Regions from separate parts of the Streptomyces sp. NBC_00038 genome, predicted to be linked through region 1. Evidence: predicted binding sites of a transcription regulator. Region 1 holds the regulator's gene; each other region holds the start of a gene.
The links. Region 1 encodes HspR, which represses chaperone genes until heat shock. Its sites were predicted from a motif close to TTGAGNNNNNNNNNCTCAA; they were not measured.
Positions count from the first base shown of each region.

Region 2: a site for HspR is predicted at 1,519-1,537, ahead of lon (endopeptidase La). Genes of this name have one in related genera too.
Region 3: a site for HspR is predicted at 1,471-1,489, ahead of dnaK (molecular chaperone DnaK). Genes of this name have one in related genera too.

Region 1 covers NZ_JAPELQ010000001.1:5,611,321-5,614,595, reverse strand. Annotated here, with positions in the region: gene OG219_RS25410 (PA14 domain-containing protein) at 1-1,220, shown strand, start outside; gene OG219_RS25405 (heat shock protein transcriptional repressor HspR) at 1,291-1,743, opposite strand; gene dnaJ (molecular chaperone DnaJ) at 1,751-2,935, opposite strand; gene grpE (nucleotide exchange factor GrpE) at 2,969-3,275, opposite strand, start outside.
Region 2 covers NZ_JAPELQ010000001.1:7,139,238-7,142,512, reverse strand. Annotated here, with positions in the region: gene lon (endopeptidase La) at 1-1,496, opposite strand, end outside; gene OG219_RS32445 (GNAT family N-acetyltransferase) at 1,738-2,511, shown strand; gene OG219_RS32440 (GNAT family N-acetyltransferase) at 2,550-3,257, shown strand.
Region 3 covers NZ_JAPELQ010000001.1:8,653,538-8,656,812, reverse strand. Annotated here, with positions in the region: gene dnaK (molecular chaperone DnaK) at 1-1,416, opposite strand, end outside; gene OG219_RS38880 (OsmC family protein) at 1,596-2,024, opposite strand; gene OG219_RS38875 (hypothetical protein) at 2,123-3,275, opposite strand, start outside.

The DNA of each region.
Region 1 (3,275 bases):
CGACGGACGTCGTCCCGATGCAGCGGCTGGCCGTCTCCGACTCCTACCGGTACGTGGTCCGGTCGGTGGACACGGCCGGTAACGCCGCCGCGCCGGCAGAGGTCGAACTCGCCCTGGCGGAACGGCCGGAGCCCGTCACCGCCCATCGGGTGACCGCGGCCGCGTACGGCAAGTGGGGCGTGCAGTTGGACTGGCGCACCTCCGACCCCTGGGGGATCGACGACGGCACGCAATCCTCCTTCCGGATCCTGCGGACGGACACCACGACCGGGAGCAGCACCGTCGTGGACCAGTGCGTCTCCCACATGTCGCCCGACAGCGGGACGCTCGAAGCCCCGTACACGTACACCCTCTCGTGGGCGTCCGCCACCGACCCCGCCTACGCGAAGGGCAGCCGCACCGCCATCTCCTCCTGCCTGGACGCCTCCGGCGAGTCCGAGACCGCCTACGAGTACCGCGTCGTCGCGGTCGACTCATACGGGCACGCCTCGGAGCCCAGTACGGCCTCGGCGACCGCCACCACTCCGGACACCCTGCGGCCGGGGCCTGTCACCGACCTGACGGCGGAGCGGATCCCGATGGGTGTACGGCTCACCTGGACGGCCCCGACCGACGACCCCGACCCTGTCCAGGGATACCTGGTGTGGCAGGGCAGCACCGATCCGGACACCGGCGAGACGGTCTGGAAGCGCAACTGCTGGGGCGGGGACTCCCTGGGCGTGACCGAGATCCTGTGCGCGACCGTCCCCGACGGGAAGGAGCACGTGTACCGGGTCGTCGGGTACGACTACCAGCCGGGCACGGACGCCGGCGTGGAGGACTACGACGAGTCGGAGTACACCCCGATGAGCTACCACCCGGTGGACGTGCGGGTCACCCTGCCCGACACCCGGCCACCGGGATGGACGGGCACCGGGGTCGGCGAGGCCCCGTACCCGAACCTCTACCGGAGCTGCAACGACAGCCTGTTCTCGACCGTTCCCTGCACGGTGTACCTGGGTTACGACTACCGGGTGGAGCGGTGGGACCCGGCTGGCGGGGCATGGTCCACGCTCGACGCGGGGGTGGTGAGCGACTCGTGGCCCGTGTCCTCCACGGACACGACCGTGTACGCGGACCGTCTGGGCCTCTACTACTACCGCGTGGTGTACATCAGCCCCGAGGGGGTCGAGGAGACCGTGCGGAGCGAGGCGTACGGGATCTGGGCCAGCTGGTTCTGACCCGAGCGGAGTGCCGCGTACGACGAAGGGGCCCGGAGGTTCAACCTCCGGGCCCCTTCACGCAGTTCGGTTACTCGGGCGACCGCTTCGGCCGCCACACCACCAGCGCACTCGTCTGCTGAACCTCCTGGTACGGAACCAGGTCACGTCGGTACGAGGCGTGGACCGCCGCCTCGCGCTGCTGCATCGCGGCTGCCGCGCCGTCCACCGCCGACTGGAGTTCGGCGACGCGCTGCTGGAGCGCGGCGACCTGGTTCTCCAGCTCGATGATGCGTTTGATGCCGGCGAGGTTGATGCCCTCGTCCTGCGACAACTGCTGGACGGCGCGCAGCAGTTCGATGTCGCGGGCCGAGTAGCGCCGACCGCGCCCGGCGGTGCGGTCGGGGGAGACCAGGCCGAGACGGTCGTACTGACGCAGGGTCTGCGGGTGCAGGCCGGAGAGCTGGGCCGCCACCGAGATGACGTAGACCGGCGTCTCCTCGGTCAGTTCGTACGGGTTGCGTCGACGGCCGGTTCCATCCATGGCGTCCTCATGCTCCCTTCGCGGCCTGGAACAGCTCCGCCCGCGGGTCCTCTCCCACGGTCGCCTCGCGATACGCCTCCAGGGCGTCACGAGCCTTGCCCGACACGTCCGTGGGGACCGTCACCTCGACGGTGACCAGGAGGTCTCCGCGGGTGCCGTCCTTGCGGACCGCGCCCTTGCCGCGGGCGCGCATGGTGCGGCCGTTCGGTGTGCCCGGCGGCAGCTTCAGGGTCACCGCGGGTCCGCCCAGGGTGGGCACCTTGACCTCGCCGCCGAGGGCCGCCTCCGCGAAGGTGACGGGGACGGTGACGGTGAGGTTGTCGCCCTTGCGGCCGAAGACCGGGTGGGCGTCGACGTGCACGGTGACGTACAAGTCGCCCGCGGGGCCGCCCCGTTCGCCGGGGGCGCCCTTGCCACGGAGGCGGATGCGCTGGTTGTCGCTGACGCCGGCCGGGATACGGACCTGCATCGTGCGCGAGGACTTGGCGCGGCCGCTGCCGCTGCAGACCTCGCAGGGGGTCTCCGCGATCAGACCGCGGCCCTTGCAGTCGGGGCAGGGGTCGGTGAGGGAGAACCCGCCGCCGGAGCCCCGGGCGACCTGGCCGGTGCCGACGCACGTCGGGCACACACGAGGCGTGCCGTTCGCGTCGCCGGTGCCCGAACAGGCCTTGCAGGGCGCCTGGGAGGTCATCCGCAGCGGAACCGTCGCGCCGTCCACCGCCTCGGTGAAGCTGAGCGTCACCTCGGTGTCGATGTCCTGGCCGCGCCGGGGCTGCGTACGGGTGCCGGTGGTCGCGCCGCCGCGGTTGAACAGCCCGCCGAACACGTCGCCGATCCCGCCGCCGAAGCCGCCGCCCTGCGGACCGCCGCCCTGGGTGCCGCCTCCGAAGAGGTCACCCAGGTCGAAGTTGAAGTTGCCGCCGCCGGCACCGGGGCCCGGACGGAAGCCACCGTTGCCGAAGAGGGCGCGCGCCTCGTCGTACTCCTTGCGCTTCTTGGGGTCCCCGAGGATGTCGTTCGCCTCGGAGATCTCCTTGAAGCGCTCCTCCGCCTTGGCGTTGCCCTTGTTGGCGTCCGGGTGGAACTCGCGGGCGAGCTTCCGGTACGCCTTCTTGATCTCGGCCTCGGTGGCGTCCTTGGGGACGCCGAGGACCTTGTAGTAGTCCTTCTCGATGAAGTCCTTGGTGCTCATCCTCGACGTCCCTCCTCTCTCATACGTTCAACGTCAGCCCTCGTCCGGGCCACCGGTCTCCTTGTCGTCCGCCGCGTCGGCCGCCGTGTCCTCGGACTTGACGGCCTGCGCACCGGGCTGGGGCTCGGCGACGGCCACCCGCGCGGGGCGGATGGTGCGCTCGCCGAAGCGATACCCCGGCTGCAGAATCGCCACGCACGTCGTCTCGGTGACGTCGGGCGCGTACGAGTGCATCAGGGCCTCGTGGATCATCGGGTCGAAGGGCTCGCCCTCCTTGCCGAACTGCTGGAGTCCCATCTTCGCCGCGACGGACTCCAGCGACTCGGCCACCGACTTGAAG
Region 2 (3,275 bases), 1.5 Mb from region 1:
AGCTCCATGCGGTCGAGCAGGGCCTCCGGGATGGCTTCGAGGACGTTGGCGGTGGCCAGGAAGACGACGTCGCTGAGGTCGAGTTCGACCTCCAGGTAGTGGTCGCGGAAGGTGTGGTTCTGGGCGGGGTCGAGCACTTCGAGAAGGGCGGCCGCGGGGTCACCGCGGTAGTCGGAGCCGACCTTGTCGATCTCGTCCAGGAGCACGACCGGGTTCATCGACCCGGCCTCCTTGATGGCGCGGACGACCCGGCCGGGCAGCGCGCCGACGTACGTACGCCGGTGTCCGCGGATCTCGGCCTCGTCGCGTACGCCGCCCAGGGCGACCCGTACGAACTTGCGCCCCATGGCGTGCGCGACGGACTCGCCGAGCGAGGTCTTGCCGACGCCGGGAGGTCCGACGAGCGCGAGCACGGCACCGCCGCGGCGGCCGCCGACCACGCCGAGACCGCGCTCGGAGCGGCGCTTGCGCACGGCGAGGTACTCGGTGATGCGCTCCTTCACGTCCTCCAGACCAGCGTGCTCGGCGTCCAGGATCGCCTTGGCGCCCTGGATGTCGTACGCGTCCTCGGTCCGCTCGTTCCACGGCAGTTCGAGCACGGTGTCGAGCCAGGTCCGGATCCAGGAGCCTTCGGGCGACTGGTCGCTCGCGCGCTCCAGCTTCTCGACCTCCTTGAGGGCGGCCTCGCGGACGTTCTCGGGAAGGTCCGCGGCCTCGACGCGGGAGCGGTAGTCGTCGCTCTCGTCCTCCCCGGCCTCCCCGTTGAGGTCGCGGAGTTCCTTGCGTACGGCATCGAGCTGGCGGCGCAGCAGGAACTCGCGCTGCTGCTTGTCGACGCCTTCCTGTACGTCCTTGGCGATGGACTCGGCGACATCCTGCTCGGCGAGGTGCTCGCGGAGCTGCTCGGTGGCGAGCTTGAGGCGGGCGACCGGGTCGGCGGTCTCCAGCAGCTCCACCTTCTGTTCGGTGGAGAGGAACGGTGAGTAACCGGAGTTGTCGGCAAGGGCGGAAACGTCGTCGATGGCCGTGACGCGGTCCACGACCTGCCAGGCGCCGCGCTTGCGCAGCCAGCTGGTGGCGAGGGCCTTGTACTCCTTGACAAGTTCATTGACGTGGCCGGGCAGCGGCTCGGGCACGGTCTCGGCAACGCGTGTCCCCTCCACCCAGAGAGCGGCTCCCGGACCCGTGGTCCCGGCGCCGATCTGCACGCGCCCACGTCCGCGGATCAGCGCACCCGGGTCGCCGTCGGCAAGGCGGCCGACCTGCTCGACGGTGCCGAGCACACCCGTGCGCGCGTACGTCCCGTCGACCCGCGGCACCAGCAGCACCTGCGGCTTTCCCGGCGTGGAACGGGCGGCGGCCTGAGCAGCCTCCACCGCGGCACGTACATCGGTGTCGTTCAGATCCAGCGGAACCACCATTCCGGGCAGCACGACCTCGTCGTCGAGCGGCAGCACGGGCAGGGTGAGCGGTGTGGACGTCGTATCGGCAGCCATGATCTTCCTCTCGACAAGCAAGTTGAGCTACATGGACTCAATGCTTGTGAGCGCTCTGGTGTTCCCCGGGGATGTTCGCTGTCAGCGATCGCTGTCGTGGGGGCCGGGGACCGGGACTGAGGGAGCCCCGCGCTCCGGCTGCGCACCCCGATAATCAGTTGCCTCAACCCGCACGGTCCGTAGCGTCTTCCCGGTGACAGACACGAACACCGACACCCTTCTAGCCGCCTACGACGACCAGATGCGCGGCGCCCCTCCCACCCCTCCCACGGGAGTCACGTACGAACAGGACGGGCCACTGCTGCGGATCGTCGGGCAGTTCCGCGGGCTCGTCAGCGGGCCGCGCGACCTCGGAGTGGGCGGAGCGGAACTCGACCGTCTGATCGCACGGCAGCGGGACTACTTCGCCGGGCGCGGTGAGGCCGTGGAGTGGAAGACTCGGGGACACGATCACCCCGCCGACCTCACCGAACGACTGCGTGCCGCGGGTTTCGTGCCCGAGGAGCGGGAGACGGTGGTCGTCGGACTCGCGGAGGAGATGGCCGTACGGCAGCCGGCCGTGCCGGAGGGTGTCGTCGTGCGGCGGGTCACGGCGGACGTGGACATGTACCGGATCGCCGCGATGGAGTCGGCCGTGTGGGGGGACGACTGGAGCTGGCTCGCCGACGACCTGATCGGCCGGATCGACGCCGCTCCCGACGAGATCGCCGTCTACGTCACCGAGGCCGACGGCGAAGTGGTCTCCGCGGCCTGGCTGGTCTTCCGCGCGGGCACCGAGTTCGCGAGCCTGTGGGGCGGCTCGACGCTGCCCGAGTGGCGGGGCCGGGGCATCTACCGCGCCCTGGTCGCCACCCGCGCCGCCCTCGCCACCGCCCGCGGCGTCCGCTTCCTCCACGTGGACGCCTCCGACGACAGCGCCCCGATCCTGCGGCGCCTGGGCTTCCACGCCGTGACCACGACCACGCCGTATGTGTGGTCTCCCCCGGCGGGCTCGCCACCTGCGGCGCTAAAGTAAGGCCCCATAGTGACATAGAGCTATTACAGGGGGTCCTGGTGGACAAGATCGTACGGGCCTGGGTCGACGGCTGGGTCGTCTCGCGCGGGGCGGCTCCGCCGGTGGTCGAACCGTGGGGATACACGGTCGACGTGGGGCAGGCGGAGCACGTCTCGCGGCACGTTCTCGGGATGACGAACGAGGCGGTCGAGGAGGCGACGGTCCGGAAGATCGCCGACGGAGTGACCGGCGCCGGGGTCTGGCTCAAGGTCTTCGCCGAGCCGTCGACCGTCCGGCCCTGGCTCGGCGAGGGCTGGTGGATCGACCCCGAGCCCGGCTATCTGATGTCGGCGCGGCTCACCGGCGCCACCGAGCGGGCCACTCCGGACGGCCGCGCCTCCGACGGTCACATCCCCCACGCCTCCGTCCCCGAAGGCCACGTCCCCGACGGCTACCGCCTACGCACCTGGTCGCGCGGCGGTGTCACCCGCGTTCTGCTCGCCGCACCCGACGGCTCCTGGGCGGCGCGCGGCCAGATCGCCCCCACGGGCGCGACCGCGGTCGTCGACCAGATCGAGACGGCCCCGCGGCACCGCAGGCGGGGGCTCGGCCGCCTGGTCATGCGCACGCTGACACACGCGGCGGTCACGCAGGGCGCCGTGACCGGCGTACTGGCCGGAACGCCGGACGGGCGGGCACTGTACGAGTCCCTCGGGTGGCGCGTGGAGGCGACGCTGACCAGCGCGAAGTTCACCGGCGGCGCCTGACGCCGGACCACTACCGGC
Region 3 (3,275 bases), 3.0 Mb from region 1:
CTCGCGGCCGGTGGCGAGGTCCTTCGCGGAGACGTGCATGATCCCGTTGGCGTCGATGTCGAAGGCGACCTCGATCTGCGGGACCCCGCGCGGCGCGGGCGGCAGCCCGGTGAGGTCGAAGACGCCGAGCTTCTTGTTGTACGCGGCGATCTCGCGCTCGCCCTGGTAGACCTGGATGCCGACGGAGGGCTGGTTGTCCACGGCGGTCGTGAAGATCTCCGAACGCCGGGTCGGGATCGTGGTGTTGCGCTCGATGAGCTTGGTCATGATGCCGCCCTTGGTCTCGATGCCGAGGGACAGCGGGGTGACGTCGAGCAGGAGGACGTCCTTGACGTCGCCGCGGATGACGCCCGCCTGGAGCGCGGCGCCCACGGCCACCACCTCGTCCGGGTTGACGCCCTTGTGCGGGTCCTTGCCGGTGAGTTCCTTCACCAGGTCGGTGACGGCGGGCATCCGGGTCGAGCCGCCGACCAGGATGACACGGTCGACCGCGGACAGTTTCACGCCCGCGTCCTTCACCGCCTGGTGGAAGGGGTTCTTGCAGCGGTCGAGCAAGTCGGCGGTCAGCTCCTGGAACTGAGCACGCGTCAGCTTCTCGTCGAGGTGCAGCGGTCCTTCGGCGGTGGCGGTGATGTAGGGCAGGTTGACGGTCGTCTCGGAGGAGCTGGACAGTTCGATCTTGGCCTTCTCGGCTCCCTCGCGCAGCCGTTGCAGCGCCATCTTGTCGTGGCCGAGGTCGATGCCGTGCGAGGCCTTGAACCGCTGGGCGAGATGCTCGACGACCCGCTGGTCCCAGTCGTCGCCGCCGAGTTTGGTGTCGCCGTTGGTCGCCTTGACCTCGATCACGCCGTCGCCGATCTCCAGGAGCGAGACGTCGAAGGTCCCGCCGCCCAGGTCGAAGACGAGAACGGTCTGCTCCTCGCCGCGGTCGAGCCCGTACGCGAGGGCGGCGGCCGTCGGCTCGTTGATGATCCGCAGGACTTTGAGGCCCGCGATCTCACCGGCCTCCTTGGTGGCCTGCCGCTGCGCGTCGTCGAAGTAGGCGGGCACGGTGATCACGGCGTCCGTGACGTCCTCGCCGAGATACGCCTCGGCGTCCCGCTTCAGCTTCTGCAGCACGCGCGCGGCCAGTTCCTGCGCGCGGTACCGGGTGCCGTCGATGGCGCCCGTCTCGGGGAAGCGCCAGCTCGACTCCCCCATGTGCCGCTTCGCGGAACGCGCGGTGCGCTCCACGTTGGTCACCGCCTGGCGTTTGGCGACCTCACCGACGAGCACCTCGCCGTTCTTGGCGAACGCCACCACCGAGGGCGTGGTGCGCGCGCCCTCCGCGTTGACGACGACCGTGGGGTCGCCGCCCTCCAGAACAGCGACCACCGAGTTCGTCGTACCGAGATCGATCCCGACCGCACGTGCCATGTCCGTCCCCTTCCGCCCGCCCTGCCCGGCTCTGCCCGCCCTCAAGCACAAAACTTGAGTGCGCATCTGTCAATGGGGCGGTGCCCTGCGCTTCAACGAGGCGGAGGCTCTGCGCGGGCCGGACATGACGGCGCCGCGGCCCCTTCAAGGGGACCGCGGCGGCGCATGGTGCATCCGTGTCAGGCGAGCTTCGCCGACAGCGTGATCGTCGTGCCGGTGAGCGCCTGGCTGACCGGGCAGTTCTTCTTGGCGTCCTCGGCCGCAGCGACGAAGGCGTCCTCCTCGATGCCCGGCACCGTGCCCTCGACGGTGAGGTGGATGCCGGTGATGCCCTCGCCGGGCTGGAAGGAGACGTCGGCGGAGGTGACGAGCTTGGTGGGCGGGGTACCGGCCCCCGCGAGGGCGTGCGAGAACGCCATGGAGAAGCAGCTGGAGTGGGCGGCCGCGATCAGCTCTTCGGGGCTGGTCTTGCCGTTCGCGTCCTGGGCGCGCGACGCCCACGTCACGGGCTGCTCGTCGATGGCGCCGGAGGAGTCGAAGGTGACGACGCCGTTGCCCTCGAGCAGGTTGCCTTCCCAGACGGTGTGTGCAGAGCGCGTGGTTGCCACGATGGGTCCTTTCGGGTGTGGTCCCGTTCCCGGGGTTCCGTATGCCCCATCCGATCACACCCGGGCCCGGAGCACCCAGCGGATCGGGCCGCGCCCGCTCAACTCACCCGGAACACCGGCCCCCGCGCGGTGAACGGCAGCCGCGCACCCTGCGGAATCAGGTACGCGTGCTCGCGCCGCACCCGTAGGACGTCGCACCAGCCGTCCGTGATCACCAGCATGGGCGCCCCCGGCGGGAAGTCGTCGGCGCGGTGCAGAAGGTCGACGCCCGGCTGCAGGACCGTACCGCCGCGCCCGCGCACCCGTACGCGTCCGGCGATCTCCGTCACCGGCAGATAGCCCGCGTCGTGCGGCGCGGCGTCGCAGAAGACGACACGCGCGGCCGGTACGTCACGGGCCTCGGCGTACGAGGCGATGGCGCCCAGCGCCTTGCCGAGCAGCGTGCGGTCCATGGAGGCGGAGGTGTCGAGGACCACGCCGAAGGTGCAGCGGGCGATCTCCTCGGGCGGGAAGTAGCGGCCCGCGCGCGGGATGTCGGGGGTGGCCGCCTGGCGGCGGGAGGGACGCGCGTACGTCCGCAGGGGCTCGGGGCGGGGCACGAACTCGTCGAACCAGCGGGCCAGTTGGGCGTCCCAGGCCAGCGGCGGATGGCTGAGCGCGCGGATCTCCTCGACCAGGCCGCCGGGCAGGAAGCCGCGCTCCTGCCGCTGGTGCAGGTCAAGACCCTGGCGCAGGCCTCTGCGGTAGAACTCGTCGAGGTCGACGTAGTCGCGCGGGGAGCCGAGCGGGCCGCCGAGCATGTCGCCGACGCCCTTGCCGCGCAGTGTGGACAGGCGGCGCATCCGGCGCAGGTCCGTCGCGATCCTGTCGTACACCTCCTCCGCCGACAGGTCCTTCAACTCCTGGTCGTACAGCAGCCCTTCGGGCATCGAGCCGACCTGCATCTCGTTCAGCCAGCCGTTGATGACGTAGTCCGCGGCGATGTTGAAGAGGTACGGGTCGCGGGTACCGCAGCGGTCGCTGTGGCGCAGGGCGGCGTGCAGCATCTCGTGGGCGAGGACGAACCGCCATTCCTCGTCGTCGAACTCGCGCAGCGGGTTGATGTAGATCTCGGCCGCCTCCGCGTTGACCGCGGCGATGGAAATGCCGTGGGCGCGGGCGAGTTCGGCATCGGCGACGACGGTGATGCCGGCCGCGATGCCGCCGAGGAGGGGGTAGGAGGAGACGAACCAGCTCAGCGCCTTCTCCCAG